Regions from separate parts of the Martinezella sp. CNPSo 3795 genome, predicted to be linked through region 3. Evidence: predicted binding sites of a transcription regulator. Region 3 holds the regulator's gene; each other region holds the start of a gene.
What was found. The regulator LexA, encoded in region 3, represses DNA repair genes until DNA is damaged. The targets are predictions, from matches to a motif close to TGTTCNNNNTGTGTTCNG.
Positions count from the first base shown of each region.

Region 1: the regulator LexA is predicted to act here: its motif matches at 1,571-1,588, upstream of AC13QY_RS17650 (2'-5' RNA ligase family protein).
Region 2: the regulator LexA is predicted to act here: its motif matches at 2,090-2,107, upstream of AC13QY_RS13600 (ribonuclease T2 family protein).
Region 4: the regulator LexA is predicted to act here: its motif matches at 1,565-1,582, upstream of AC13QY_RS21760 (PA0069 family radical SAM protein).

Region 1 is NZ_JBXSOQ010000005.1:392,935-396,722, reverse strand. It holds gene AC13QY_RS17655 (SulP family inorganic anion transporter) at 1-866, shown strand, start outside; gene AC13QY_RS17650 (2'-5' RNA ligase family protein) at 876-1,493, opposite strand; gene AC13QY_RS17645 (hypothetical protein) at 1,718-1,855, shown strand; gene AC13QY_RS17640 (methylated-DNA--[protein]-cysteine S-methyltransferase) at 1,994-2,557, shown strand; gene AC13QY_RS17635 (GNAT family N-acetyltransferase) at 2,580-3,143, opposite strand; gene AC13QY_RS17630 (DUF4180 domain-containing protein) at 3,161-3,535, opposite strand; gene AC13QY_RS17625 (hypothetical protein) at 3,700-3,788, opposite strand, start outside.
Region 2 is NZ_JBXSOQ010000004.1:43,493-47,280, reverse strand. It holds gene ettA (energy-dependent translational throttle protein EttA) at 1-1,204, opposite strand, end outside; gene AC13QY_RS13600 (ribonuclease T2 family protein) at 1,330-2,076, opposite strand; gene AC13QY_RS13595 (alpha/beta hydrolase) at 2,242-3,174, shown strand; gene AC13QY_RS13590 (DMT family transporter) at 3,194-3,788, shown strand, end outside.
Region 3 is NZ_JBXSOQ010000009.1:63,693-67,480, reverse strand. It holds gene AC13QY_RS22845 (ComEC/Rec2 family competence protein) at 1-1,760, shown strand, start outside; gene lexA (transcriptional repressor LexA) at 1,741-2,463, opposite strand; gene AC13QY_RS22835 (VOC family protein) at 2,882-3,769, shown strand; gene kdsA (3-deoxy-8-phosphooctulonate synthase) at 3,766-3,788, shown strand, end outside.
Region 4 is NZ_JBXSOQ010000008.1:155,458-159,245, reverse strand. It holds gene moaB (molybdenum cofactor biosynthesis protein B) at 1-274, shown strand, start outside; gene AC13QY_RS21770 (hypothetical protein) at 306-614, opposite strand; gene AC13QY_RS21765 (glycosyl transferase) at 893-1,411, opposite strand; gene AC13QY_RS21760 (PA0069 family radical SAM protein) at 1,652-2,809, shown strand; gene rnhB (ribonuclease HII) at 2,915-3,574, shown strand; gene AC13QY_RS21750 (phosphotransferase) at 3,579-3,788, opposite strand, start outside.

The DNA of each region.
Region 1 (3,788 bases), on a different contig from region 3:
CCATGCGAGCACTCGCCCTGCGTTATGGCGAGACGCTGGAGGTCAATCGCGAGCTTGGAGCGTTGGGCGCCGCCAATATCGCCAGTGCCGTCGTTCAGGGCATGCCAGTCGGCGCCGGTTTTTCCGCAGGCTTCGCCAGTGAGGCGGCTGGCGCGAAGACGCGAGCGACGACCGTTTTCGCTGCAATCGGCCTGGCGATCCTGATTGCCTGTGCGGAACCATTGGTGGCGCTTCTGCCAGAACCGGTGCTCGCCGCCGTCGTGATCGCGGCCCTTACGCATGCGCTTGACCCCAGCCCCATTCTGCGCCTGCGCCGCCTGCATCGCGATTTCTACGTGGCAGTGGGTGCCGCTGTCGGCGTGCTCGCCTTCGGCGTTCTCAATGGCATGCTGCTGGCGATCGCGCTCTCGCTTGCCGCCATGATGCATCGCCTGGCATCCCCGTATATCGCCCGATTGGGACGGCTCAACAACAGCCATGACTTCGTCGATGTCAGCAGGCATGACGATGCGTCCGAGATACCGGGCATTGCCATCTGGCGCCCCGGCGAAACCCTGTTTTTCGGCAATGCCGATACGATCTTCGGCGAGATATTGTCCGGCAGTCGCAACGAAGCCGGGTTGCAGGCAGCTATTCTCAGCCTGGAAGAAAGCTCCGATATCGACAGTACGGCGATGGACGCCTTGATGGAATTCGACAGCGCGATGCAGCGAGCCGGCCTCCGCGTCCAGTTCGCCCGCGTACATGACCGCGTTCGCGATCTCATGACGGTCGCCGGCATGGTCGACGTCGACAAGCGCTGCAGCTTCAGCGTCGATGATGCCGTTGCGGCTGTGATGGCTGAAGAGAAGCCTCCAACGGCTTAAAGAGGCCGCTCAATCATGTAAAGTCCAATAGCAGAGATGATCGTGCTTGGCCTCTCCCTGCAGGCTGTTGATAAGGACGAAGTCCCTGGCGGTCCAACTCACGGGTTCTGCAAGCATGATGTCGGGAACGAGATGGCCCTGATAGAGCAGCGTCATATGCGGCTCCACGGGCTTTTCCTTAGTTGGCATAATGCCCGTGAGCCGCATGGCATCGGCCAGTTCCTGATGGAGCGCTTTCAGTTCCGCATTGCCATCCTTGTTCCATAGGACAAGCGGGCGGTTATCGCCCTTGCCGAAGCTGACGGCTCGATCGAAGACGACGGGAAAGTGTGATTTCCTCACCCTCGAGGCAGCTTCCATTGCCGCAAATGCCACCTCCTCGGGCAAGCGGCGAAACGAGCCGATCGGGTAGAGCGTCACATGGAAGAGATCAGGCCGACGCGGCTTCGTGGAAAAGCGGTGCTGTCGGCGAAGATGTCCTGCAAGCTCATGACTGCGTGCGGCAATTGCCGCATCGGGCAGAATTGCGAAATAGAACTCGTTGACAGGCCCTTGATCGATGGGCGCTGGTGCCCGCATGTGTGATCCGCCTGCGAGATAGAGCGAAAGCTGCCCATTGTTCTTCATGGGTTTGCATCAAAGCCGTGTTGCTTTGCCTCCTCTTTTTTGACCGCGGCATCGTAGTGCATCGCGAACAGTCAATCAAGAACAAAGCAAGAACATTTAGAAAGATCACGGTTACAAGGGCCACAATCCTCGTTTCAAAAATGCGATCGAATAAAAGTCCTGTCTGATCTGTTCATTCCAAGCGGGGCTTGCTCTCCATTCTCTCCAACAAGGAATGACCGTCCATGTTTACCAGGGCCATCTTTTCAGCCGTATTTCTCGTCCTCATCGGGCTCGGCATTTCGGCTTGCTCTACGTCGGGAGATCACAATTCCGGCGGCGGTATGACGCTGAACGCGCCTCCGACTGGCGGCGGATATTGATCCCGTTCTGTCAATCGCCCTGAATCCGTTCGGCGGCCGTCAAAACGGTGGCAATTCTCGCTCCTCGCAAGAATCGGGTTGAATTCGAGGCTCCCGAGGACGATTTTCATGACAAGTGGAAACACGGGAGCTTTCGTCATGAACGAGACAAGGCAAAATTATCTGATCTTCGAAACCGCTGGCGGCTTCTGCGGCATCGCCTGGAACGAGGTCGGCGTGCTGCGCTTTCAATTGCCGACCAAGGATGCGGGCGCGACCGAACGCCTGCTTCTGCGGCGTTTGCCGAACGCGCAGCCCGGCGCGCCGAGCACGGAGATTGCGGGAGTGGTCGCCAAGGTGAAACGCTATTTTGCCGGTGAGGAAATCGACTTTTCCGACGTCACGCTCGATCTCGGCGAGCAGGACGCCTTCTTCAGGCAGATCTACGATGCCGCGCGACAGGTCGCTTGGGGGCATACGACGACCTACGGCACATTGGCCAAGCAGCTTGGCGCAGGGCCGGAAGCCGCGCGCGATGTCGGGCAGGCCATGGCGAAGAATCCGGTGGCGCTGATCATTCCTTGCCACCGCGTTCTGGCCGCAGGCGGCAAGATCGGCGGCTTTTCCGCACCGGGCGGCTCCAACTCCAAGGCTCGCATGCTGGAGCTGGAAGGCGTTCAGCTGGCGCCGCCGAAGCCGGTGCAGCAGTCGCTGGCGTTTTGAGCCAGTCGATCCGGGTGTGCGGCTAAAGCTGCCCGCCCCCTTCCTTCGGCTGACGGGCGCGGGAGAACAACAGTGTCTGCTTGTCATTGAGGCGCATTGGCTTCGGATCGCCATAGCCGGCTTTTTCGGCAACGCGGATCGAGGCCGCATTGTCGGGCGAGATCAGGCAGACGCTGCGGTCAAATCGCGGCTGTTGGTCGAGCCAGGCGACGGCGGCTGCCAGGGCTTCCGTCGCAAAGCCTTTGCCATGCGCCCACGCGGCCAGTGCCCAGCCGGCCTCTGGAATACCCTTGATTGGCGGTTCCATCACCCTGTGAAAGTCGGCAAAGCCGAGATCGCCGACATAGCGGCCGGAGGATTTTTCGCGGATTGCCCAATAGCCATGCCCGAGCAGCGGCCACAGACCATGATAGGACAGCATCCGCATCCACGACTCCCTGGAAGTGGAGACCACATTGCCGAAAATATGCCTCACGACCAGCGGATCGCTCCACATGCCCGCAAGCGGCTCGAAGTCATCGACCGTATGTCCCGTCAGGATAAGCCGTTCGGTTTCCAGTCGCGGCGGAGAAAGCGTTACTTCCATGAAGGCAGACCTCTGGTTTAGCTTTGGGCATTCTGCTGCAGGCGCTCCGCAAGCGCATCCAGATCGGGCAGAAACCAGACCTCGCGACCCCTATTGGATTCATAGACGAAATCGCGCAGGGCATTACTGTCCGCGATCCATCCGGAGACGTCGCCGAGAATGATGAGCTGCGAACGATAGTTGACGAATTTCTGGATGATTGCGCCGGCAATGCGGGTTGAGAGCCGGAAAAACTCCTGGCTCAGCCGTGATGTCGGAACGACCACCAGCTGTGCTTCAGCGTCCCATGCAGCGCTGACCCAGTCATTCACATCCCTTTCGCTGGCGAGGAGGGGACCGTCGTCATCGCCGATAACGACTTTTCGGCCGGAGAATTCTTTGACGGTGTACATGCTGGTTCGACTTTGCATTCCATCGAGGGAAAGGTTGTTTGTTGTTGCTCTAAGTTGATAGTGGTTTCAAGGCGTCAGTCACCATCCTTATGCTTCATTGATATCCGCAATTCTTTTTCGGAGATCGGAGCCAAATCCTAGCCTAACGCGTTATCGCCGCTGCGTCATATCACTTGATCTGGTGATCTCATCCGCAATAGGACGATGAAGGCGAGAATGTGACTCACAAGGAGCAGCGGCACGTAAAGCGTCG
Region 2 (3,788 bases), on a different contig from region 3:
TTTCCTCCCATACCGTCTTATTGCCATCAAGCGCGTCGCGGCTCTGGTCGACATAGCTGAGATGCACCGTCTCGCCGATGCGGATCGAGCCGGAATCCGGCTTTTCCTGACCGGTGATCATCTTGAACAGGGTCGTCTTGCCGGCGCCGTTCGGCCCGATGATGCCGACGATGCCGCCGGGCGGCAGCTTGATCGACAGATCGTTGATCAGGGTGCGGCCTTCGAAACCCTTGGTGATGCCCTCCATCTCGATCACCACCTGGCCGAGACGCTCGCTGACCGGAATGATGATCTGCGCATCACCAGGACGCTGATTTTCAGCAGCATCGACCAGCTGTTCGTAAGCGTTGATACGCGCCTTGGACTTGGCCTGACGAGCCTTGGGGCTGGAGGCGATCCATTCCTGTTCGCGGCTGATCGCCTTCTGGCGGCCAGCTTCTTCGCGGGCTTCCTGCAGCATGCGCTTGGCCTTGGCCTGCAGATAGGCGGAGTAGTTGCCTTCGTATGGAATGCCGCGGCCGCGGTCGAGTTCGAGAATCCAGCCGGTAACATTGTCGAGGAAGTAGCGGTCGTGGGTGATCATCATCACTGCACCCGGATAGTCGCGCAGGTGCTTTTCCAGCCAGGCAATGGTCTCAGCGTCGAGATGGTTGGTCGGTTCGTCGAGCAGCAGCAGGTCCGGCTGCGAGAGAAGCAGGCGGCAAAGTGCGATACGGCGGCGCTCACCGCCGGAAAGGCTGGTGACTTCGGCATCGCGCGGCGGGCAGCGCAATGCGTCCATCGCCATTTCCACCTGGCTTTCCAGATCCCAGAGGTTCTGGCTGTCGATGATGTCCTGGAGCTTGGCGCCCTCTTCCGCCGTCTCGTCGGAATAGTTCATCATCAATTCGTTGTAGCGATTGAGGATTTCGGTTTTCTTGGCAACGCCTTCCATGACGTTTTCGAAAACCGTCTTGTTGGGATCGAGCTGCGGCTCCTGCGGCAGATAGCCGATGGTGGCGCCTTCGGCCAGCCAGGCTTCGCCGGTATATTCCTTGTCGAGGCCGGCCATGATGCGCAGCACGGTCGACTTACCTGCACCGTTCGGACCGAGAATACCGATCTTGGCATCGGGGTAGAAGGAGAGATGGATATTCTCGAGAATTTTCTTGGCGCCATAGGACTTATTCAGACCGGCCATATGATAAATGAACTGACGTGCCATAGCTTGGGTTGCTCCACGGACGAATAGCGTTGCGAGTTGTGCCGCTATGTAGGGGAAACCCCGCCCTCGGGCAACGGCGAAACCTCGTCCGAGGGCATTATCCGCGTCAGAAAAGCCGTATTTTCTCAGAAGCCGGCCGCGTCCACCACGCCCCGGTCGCAGCCGAAGGAGGTGCTGCCGGCACCTTGGATCAGTTTGGCGAGCCGCGGCTCACTGCCTTGTTGCGGATCGATCGCATCCTCCGAGAGGCCGATGGTCAGCTCTGAAATCATCCTGACATCGCCAACACGGCGGCAGCTCATCTTGATGCGCGCATTGGCGCCCTCGCCGAAACTCTGGTCAAAAGCAGCCTTGATGCTCTCGGCATCCAGCTCCTTGCCGATATTTTGCGCGAAGAGATCGCGCACAGCAGATGTATTGAGCTCGGCGATCAGGCCAGCGGCGATGGAGAAATATTGATCCGCACTCAGCCTCGTGCAGGTGCCGTGCTTGATCCATTCATGCCGTTCCAGGCCGGATTGGGTTCCCGGCATTACCTTATCGAGCTTCACCTTCACGTCTTGGGAAAGCTGTACCGCCGGCAGGTCCTTCCAGTCACGGCCACGATCCGCCTGTTTCAGATCCTCGGAAACATCGCAATATTCCTGCCGCATCGGCCAGAGACCATGCAGGGAGAAATTCGTCGCGTCATGATTGTTCGACGACTGGTTTCGGCATTCCGCCTTCTTCTGGTTCGTCTGACAAAATGCCGGCTCCCAGCTTGCCGCCAGGATAAAGCGCGTCCGTCCACGGCTATGCTCCTGCGACATAGCGCTTGCCGCCGCCCCGACCGAAACGAGCACAACCGTAAATACCCGAAGCCACTGCTTCATGCGTACCTCCAACTAGAACATTATAGGAACAAATAAGCAGTTTGAGCGAGCGGGCGCAATCCTGAATCGCAGCGCTCGGAAAGATTTATTTCTGTGAGCTTTACCACCTATCCATTGCAATCGGGCGGATGATAACCTCTCGTCCAACTGGGGAGGAACGAATATATGTTCGCCGAGACGAAGCGCCTGAAAAGTCCGACGGGCGCAACCCTTGCCTACCATCATTTGCCGGCGGCAACCGATGCTCGCGGCGTCCTGCTGATATCGCACGGTCTTGCCGAGCATTCCCGCCGATACGAGGCCTTTGCCGATGCGATGGCAGGCCAAGGCTTCCATGTCTATGTCCACGATCATCGCGGCCATGGCGAGACCACCGCCCCTGACGCGCCGATCGGCCGCTTTGCCCAGAGAAATGGTGTCGAACAGGTGATCACCGATGTGCTCGCCATGCGCGAGCTTGCCGCAAGTACCCATCCCGGCCTGCCGATCATCCTGTTCGGGCATTCCATGGGTGGATTGATCAGCCTGAACGCGGCCGTCACGCATCCGGACAAGTTCGATGCGGTCACCGTCTGGAATTCCAATTTTAATCCAGGCCTCGCCGGCCGCGCCGCCCAGCTCATCCTGAAAACGGAGCGCATGTTCAAGGGGTCGGACGTCCCGAGCGGGCCGCTGCCGAAACTGACCTTCGGCACCTGGGGTAAATCGATCAGCAACCGTCGCACGGATTTCGACTGGCTCTCGCGTATTCCTGGGCAGGTGGACAAATATATCGCTGATCCGCTTTGCGGCTTCGATGCCTCGGTCTCGCTCTGGCTCGACCTGTTCGAACTTACCTTCCGCGCACCACAGAAGGCGCATCTCGATCGTCTCCGCCGCGATATGCCGATTCATCTCGTCGGCGGCGGCAAGGATCCGGCAACCGAGAATGCGAAAGCGATTTCCTGGCTGGCAAAGCATTTGAAAAAAGCCGGCTTCTCTCGTATCACCACCGAGATCTATCCCGACATGCGGCACGAGACGCTCAACGAAATCGGTGCCGAGGACGCCATCTCCCGCTTTGCCGACTGGTGCAGAACGGTGGTGGTAAAGACCTGATTCTCAAGGAAATTCTGCAATGAACACCTCCAGCGGCTCCTCGGTCCGATTGCCGCAATCGGAGCTGACCTTCGGCCTGTCGATGATGTTTCTCTCCGTCATCCTCTCACCGGTCATTGATATCTTCTCCAAGCTTGCCGCAGCCACCATCCCACCCGGCGAAGTGACGGCCGCCCGTTTCATTTTCCAAGCCCTCTTTGCGTTGCCGATAATGGCGATGCGCTGGCAGTGGGGCGTTTGGACGTGGCGACGCAGCGGCGTTCATGCTATACGCGCCGCCATGCTCACGCTGTCCATGGTGTCGTTCGTGACCACGCTGCAGGTGATGGAAGTCGCCGATGCCATCGCCATCTTCTTCGTCGAGCCGATGATGCTGACAATCCTCAGCAGTATCTTCCTGAAGGAAACCATCGGCTGGCGGCGCTATACTGCTTGCGCCGTCGGCTTTTTCGGCGCGATGCTGATCATCCAGCCAAGCTTTCAGGAAGTCGGCTTCATCGCCCTGCTTCCCGTCGTCACCGCGCTTTGTATCGCCATCTACGTGATGATCACGCGCGTCGTCTCCCACAGCGAGGATGCTTGGTCGATGCAGTTCCAGACCGCCATATGGGGCA
Region 3 (3,788 bases):
ACGGTATCGGTGCGAACGGCTTTGCCTACGGAACCCCGGAATTGCTGTCGCCGTCCGGTGACAATGCTGCCGGCTCGTTATTGGATGCGGCCGATATCTGGCTCGCTGGCCTGCGCAACAGCATAGGTGACCGGATCAGGCAAACCTTGCCGGGAGATACCGGCGCCTTTGCCGCCGCCCTTGTCACCGATGAGAGACGCGCAATCTCCAAGGATACGACGGAAGCGCTGAGAATTGCCGGCCTGACCCATATCATTGCAATTTCCGGTCTGAACATGGCGTTGTCGGCCGGCATTTTCTACATCGGCCTACGCTACTTGTTCAGCCTGTTTCCCGGTGTCGCGCAGGCTTGGCCGACCAAGAAGTTCGCAGCCCTCGGCGCGCTTCTCACTGTAACGGCCTATTATCTCATCTCCGGCTTCGGTGTATCCGCCGAGCGTGCCTTCATCATGATGGCGATCATGCTCGTGGCCGTGCTTTTTGATCGACCATCCATCAGTCTGCGCAACGTCGCACTTTCTGCCATTGTCATTCTTGTACTGTCGCCGTCGCAAGTGCTCGGCCCGAGCTTCCAGATGTCCTATGCCGCAACGCTGGCGCTGGTGTCGGGCTATTCGCTCTGGAAACGGCGGCGGCATCGTGAAAACATCCTGCCGCGCCTTCGTGTACTAAGTCCGCTATTGTTCGTCACACGTTTCTTCGCAGGCGTGACGTCGACCTCGTTCATCGGTGGCGCATCGACCGCTATCTTCTCGATCGAGCATTTTCACCGGTTGGCGACATATGGGCTCGCCGCCAACCTTGCGGCAATGCCCGTCGTTTCTTTCATCGTTATGCCGTTCGGGATGATGGCGATGCTGCTCATGCCGCTCGGTCTCGACGGGCCTTTCTGGAAAGTCACCGGAGAGGGACTGGAACTCGTTATCATGATCGCAAGAACCGTAGCTGGTTGGGGAGGTGACATTACCTTCGGTCGCCAGCCGGCCTGGCTGATGCCCACATTCATTATCGGCTTCCTGATCATGAGCATATTGCGAACCCGGCTTCGCCATCTGGGCCTGCTATTATCGCTCTTGTCCATGGGCTTGGCGGCATTCGGATCTGGCGTACCGAAACCCGACCTGATGATCTCCGAAGATGGCGTCCTGGTCGCGTTGCGCCAGGACGATATACTCGCGACCAATCGCGAGAAACCGCAGGCCTTCATTTTCGAACAATGGCAAAAGGCACTGGTTGCGACGGACCATCAGCCTCCGACCATGCTCCCGGCTGACAGCCGACTTCCACAAATCGGCAAGGCAGATCGTTATAAGCGATTGAACAGTGAAGAACAGAAGGCGGTCCGCACGGCAATGGAGGAGGCCTTGGACCGTACCATGCAGGGCAGTTTTGCCTGCCAGAAAGGAGCATGGTGCGCGGCCATGCTTGAAAACGGCGCGATATTGGTCACTATCGAAAACGCGGCCTACCTGCCTGCGGCTTGCGACACGGGGAACATTATCGTGACGCCAATCCGGCTACGGCTCGACCATTGCCGTTCCGGAGCGATGCTCATAACCGGTGCGACATTGCGCAAAACAGGCTCCATCGAAATGGTGCTCACCGGAGACAAGCCCATCCTCTCAACCGCATTCGAGAACCCGCAGCGTCCCTGGACCAGGCATCGAACCTATGATTGGCGCACCGGCAAATTCGACGCGCCAATTGCGCCCACGTCACCCGCCATCGACAATTCACCGTTCAGTGATAGCGACGAATAAGGCCAACGAGCTTGCCTTGGACCTTCACGCGATCCGGTCCGAAGATGCGGGTTTCGTATGCCGGGTTTGCGGCCTCAAGCGCGATGGAAGCACCCTTGCGACGGAAGCGCTTCAGTGTCGCCTCTTCGTCATCGACGAGTGCAACGACGATATCGCCTGGATTGGCCGTCGTCGAATTGCGGATGATGACCGTATCGCCGTCGAAGATGCCGGCATCGATCATCGAATCCCCACGAACTTCAAGCGCATAATGTTCACCGGAGCCGAGCATGTCGGCGGGAACAGTGATGTCGTGCGTATTGTTCTGGATGGCCGAGATCGGAACACCGGCAGCGATCCGGCCCATTACGGGCACCGACGCCGAGCCATTGTGATCGTCATTTGCCACCTTCGACGGAGCGGGCGGGGCAACGGGCTGCGGCTTGCCAAGGCTGCCCTCGATAACGCTCGGCGAAAAGCCGCGGCGCTGCTGCAGGCTGGGATTATAGGCGTCGGGAAGCTTGATGACTTCGAGCGCTCTGGCCCGGTTCGGCAGCCGGCGGATGAAGCCCCGCTCCTCCAGCGCCGTGATCAGGCGATGAATACCGGATTTCGATGCCAGATCCAGTGCATCCTTCATCTCGTCGAAAGATGGCGGAACACCGGATTCCTTCATGCGTTCGTGAATGAAGAGAAGCAGTTCCTGCTGCTTGCGCGTCAACATCGTCTTGGAACCCCAGAATCAAGAAAAGCTGTGAAACAAATCCAGAACGGACACTATATGTTCCATATGTGTTCCGCAAGTGCTTAAATTTCGGTAAAGCCTTGTAGGGTCAGTTAAATAATTACGATTTACGAATGGACCGGCTCGGAACATCGGCGCGCTATATCTACGTTAACTTCCAGAAAAATAAGAAAAATGTCGTTCTACTCGCTTCCGCGACTTTGTCGTTCAGCCCGTGTGCCGAGCATTTGGATGAACGTGCCGCGCGGCTGCATGAGCCGGCCATGGCAGAGAATCAGCAATCACGTTTGCGAGATTGCCTTCGATCCATGTCGTGTACTCCGGGTGTTCATGCTTCCATCTTGAATTGCGCGGGCGATGGGCGCAAATCTGCTTCGGCAAGCAAACAGGAGAAGCCATGATTTCGTCTCCGCATCCGCTGGATCACCTCGTGCTGCCAACCGTCGACATCGCCTTGGCGCGCGAGCGCCTCGGCAAGCTCGGCTTTACGGTGGCTCCGGATGCGCGCCATCCCTTTGGCACACAGAATGCCTGCGTCTTTCTTGCCGATAAAACCTATTTAGAGCCTCTGGGCGTGGCATCGACGGAGCAGTGCGAAAAGAGCATCTTAGATGGCAACGTTTTCGTTGCTCGTGACCAGGCTTATCGCTTCCGGGTCGGCGAAAATGGCTTTTCGGCCGTGGTATTCGGTACGGATGATGCGGTGGCGGATGACGAGCGCTTCAAAGCAGCTGCGATTTCTGCGGGGCAGATGCTGGATTTCTCCCGTCCCATGAAGATGCCGGATGGGACGGAAACCACGGCCGGCTTTCGTCTTGCCTTCGCCGCCGATCTGCGCGCGCCGGATTTTCTCGCTTTCTGCTGTCAGCGCATCAATCCGCTGCCGGCTGACCGCAGCGTGCTCGAGCGTCACGAAAACGGCGTGACTGGTATCGCGCGGGTAGCGCTTTGCGCGCCGAAGCCGGCGGCCTATCGCGGCTTCTTCGAGGAGCTTGTCGGTGGCCCGCGCATTATGGAGCATTCCTTTGGCCTGACGATCAAGGCTGCCAATGCCGATCTGGAGATTTTGACGCCGGAAGGAATGGAGGCATTCTATGATCTACCTGTTCGCACGAATGATCCGGGGCTCAGAGCACGTGCAATCCTTTTCAAAACGCGCGATCTTTCCGTGACATCGTCGCATTTCACTGCTAACGGCGTCACCTATACGCGTAAGAACAATCGTCTATTGGCGAGGTTGGCACCCGGTCAGGGCGCATTGTTCGCCTTTGAGGAGATAATATGAGCACGAATTCGGAAGTCAC
Region 4 (3,788 bases), on a different contig from region 3:
GCCGCTGTTCGAGAAGCGGATGGATGGGTTTTCCGAGGTCTTCCATCGCATTTCCTACGACAAGATCGGCACGGCGACGATCCAGTCACGGGCGACCGGCGGTGTGGTCAATGCCACCTTCATTTTCGTACTGCCGGGTTCGCCTGGCGCCTGCAAGGATGCATGGGACGGCATCTTGAAGGCGCAACTCGACTATCGCCACATGCCCTGCAATTTCGTGGAGATCATGCCGCGCCTCGACGAGCATCTAAAGCGCGGCGCCGGCTCGAGATAGGTCTTCTGCTCAACGCGATATTGCGCGTCGATCATGCCTTCGGCAGAACAGGAATTGATTCCCAAGAATCGCCGGTGAGAATGATGCAGCTCCGGCCGGATACGTCGCTCATCAGCAGTGTCCAGTTGCCGCTCTCGGCGGCGTAGATCTCAACAATCGTGCTCTGATCGAGCTTGCCGACGGCCGAAAGCTTTTCCGAAAGATGGTCGCCAAGAAACGCGACGATATCGACGCGTTGAGCGCAGGCCAAGGTCACCTGAGCGGCGGCAATGCCGGGGAAAAGAGTTGCACTTGCAACGAAGATCGTTGCCATGAGGCGGTAGAGCATCGTGCGTTTCATAACGCACCTCCTTTCGCCGAAATCCCGGCAGAAAAGGAGAGTTCCGCTGACCAGTTCCGCCTGATATCGGCATCTTCATGGTCGGCCGCCTGACGCGACACGCATAAGGTGCCGCCACATGCAAATTATCGCAGCTATTCGCGCGTTTACAAATGGAATCTGCGGAACGCTAGAGCAGTTCCAGCAAAAGTGCGAAGCGATTTTGCGTCCGGAGCTGCGTAAAAACAAAAAGATGGAGCGTTTTTGCAATTCGAAGAAATGCGGAAATGCTCTAGGCCCTATCGCGCCGCGCGTGCCACCCAGGACGGAATGAGCTCGCTTGAAAGCCGTCGGCCCTTCTGTCCCTTGGCGAACTCCGCCAGCCCCATGCCCGACCTGGCGACGGCGATCGCCTGGTGCTTGGAAAGCAGTAAACCCAGTTCCAGCGGCGCCGTACGACGGCCGATTCGCTTCAGAAACGGGCGACGATAGCCGCGCGATGCTGTAAAGCGCGCCGGCACCTTGTTCAGCGAGACATATTCGGCGATCTCATCGATCCAGCCGGCTTGCGGCCGTGCGCCCGGCTCGATCAGCAGCAACCATTCGCCCCTCGCAGACCGCAATATATCCTTGATATCCCACTGCGAATAAAAGCGGCAGCCGGCGGCATCGGCCACCTTCGATGTGCCGTCCCTGGAACCGTGATCAAGCACGACCACGTCGCTGACCAGCCCTTCGACCGCTCCTGCCACCAATGCCGCCAATGTCTGCGCCAGCTCGGGTTCGTGATCCTGGCATTCGATGATGACCGTCAACATTGCCCATTTATAGAGCGGCGCATAATTTATTGCCAGCACCTAACCCTCAGGCTCGAGCGTTTAAGAAAAGCATCATAAGCGGCCGAAATTCTCACGGCCGGCGCCGCCGAATACCTCCCGTGAATGAGATGGAAAATGACGGTCGCGGATTTTTGTTCTTGCAATGTTCTCATTTGTCGGATAGGAATTTAATCATCTTAGACGCGGCATGCGATGGCATGAGCCGCCCTGGAGCTACCGATGAACGAGCAGTCCCTTGCAGGGCAGGCCGCTTTCGCGCCTGCCAACACGGCAGATGTTGCCAATGCTTTGATCGCCGATGCCGGTCTCAGGGTCGACGTCGAGCGCCGGCGTGGGCGCGGCGCCGGATTGAACCCGAGCGGCCGGTTCGAGCCGCAGCAGCGCGAAGCTTTCGACGACGGCTGGCAAAGCTGGGAAGAGTTGCCGCCATTCAAAACCGAAGTGCAGGTGGAGAAGCCGCGCACGGCCATTACCCGCAACGAATCCCCCGATATTCCCTTCGACCGATCAATCAATCCTTATCGCGGCTGCGAGCACGGCTGCATCTATTGCTTCGCACGGCCGACGCATGCCTATATGGGACTGTCGGCGGGGCTGGATTTCGAATCGAAGCTCTTTGCCAAGCCGGATGCCGCCAAACTTCTGGAGCGTGAGCTGGCAAAGCCCGGCTACAAGCCGCGGGTGATTGCCATCGGCACCAATACCGACCCCTATCAGCCGATCGAGAAGGAATGGCGGATCATGCGCCAGATTCTCGAAGTGCTGAACCGGGCGAACCATCCGGTTGCCATCGTCACCAAGTCGGCGCTGATCATGCGCGATATCGACATTCTGAAAGAGATGGCCGCCAAGAACCTGGTGCGCGTAGGCCTGTCGGTGACGACACTCGACCGCAAGCTCGCGCGCACCATGGAGCCGCGAGCCGCGACGCCGCCGCGGCGGCTGGAGGCGATCCAGGCTTTGAGCGAGGCGGGGATCCGCACCTCGATCATGGTGGCACCAATCATTCCAGCGCTCAACGACCATGAGATCGAGCGTATCCTCGACGCCGGCAAGGCGGCCGGTGCGCTGGAGGCAAGCTATGTCATCCTGCGGCTGCCGCTGGAAGTAAGCCCGCTCTTCCGCGACTGGCTGCTGCAGCATTATCCGGATCGCTATCGTCACGTCATGTCGCTGATCCGCTCGATGCGCGGTGGCAAGGATTACGATGCCGAATTCGGCAAGCGCATGAAGGGTGCCGGACCCTATGCCTGGCAGATCAGCCGCCGTTTCGAGATGGCGACCCGCCGGCTCGCGCTCACACGCCGCAATATTGCGCTACGCGACGACCTGTTCGTGCCGCCGGATGGCAGCGGCGTGCAGCTGTCGCTGCTCTGACGATCCCTGCGGGTTTTCCCTGTACCCGCTGGAAAAGCCCCTGGCTTCGCCGCCATGATCCACCGGGGGCTTGCAGGAGATCGGGTGGTGTGCGAGCTTCGCCGCATGTCACGCCGTGCACCACCCGATTCTCCAATGCTGTTCGAGGATGTTCCGCTCGTCCCCACTTTCGAGCTGGAACTGATTGCGCGCCGTGCCGGCCATTGGCCGGTTGCCGGGGCCGATGAGGCAGGCCGAGGCCCACTTGCCGGACCGGTCGTGGCGGCCGCCGTCATTCTCGATCCAGAGCGTATCCCGAACGGGCTAAACGATTCCAAACAGCTGACAGCCGCTAGACGTGAGGAACTGTTCGTCGAAATCCTGGCGACGGCAACCGTGTCCATCGCCTCGTCGAGTGCCGGCCGTATCGACACGACCGATATTCGCAAGGCAAGCCTCGATGCGATGCGCCGTGCCATTTGCGGGCTTGCCGTGCCGGCGAGCTATGTGTTGACCGATGGGCTCGACGTGCCTGTTGGGCTCGCCTGCCCAGGAAAAGCCGTGGTCAAAGGTGATGCGCGCTCCTTCTCCATTGCTGCCGCTTCGATCGTGGCCAAGGTGACACGCGACAGAATGATGGCGCGTGCTGGTGTCGTTTTTCCGGCCTATGGTTTCGCGGCCCATGCCGGCTATGGCACGGCGCAGCATCGTGCAGGTATCGAGGAGCATGGTCCCTGCCCGCTGCACCGCATGAGCTTTCGCCCCTTGCGCAAAGAGGTCATCTAAGCACTCAGCCCGTCAGCCCCGCGGCGATTTCAGCCGACCGCTTTCTGATATATGCAACATCTTCTCTGTAGACGCGGTCATGTCCCTCGTGGAGATTCCGACGATATCTCTCGATGCCGCGGGCAGCTTCCCGTTCCATGAAGGCCAAAAGAGCCTCGAGCCGCTCGACGATGACGTCAGGCAATGAGGGACGCTCGGCAATGGACAGGCCATA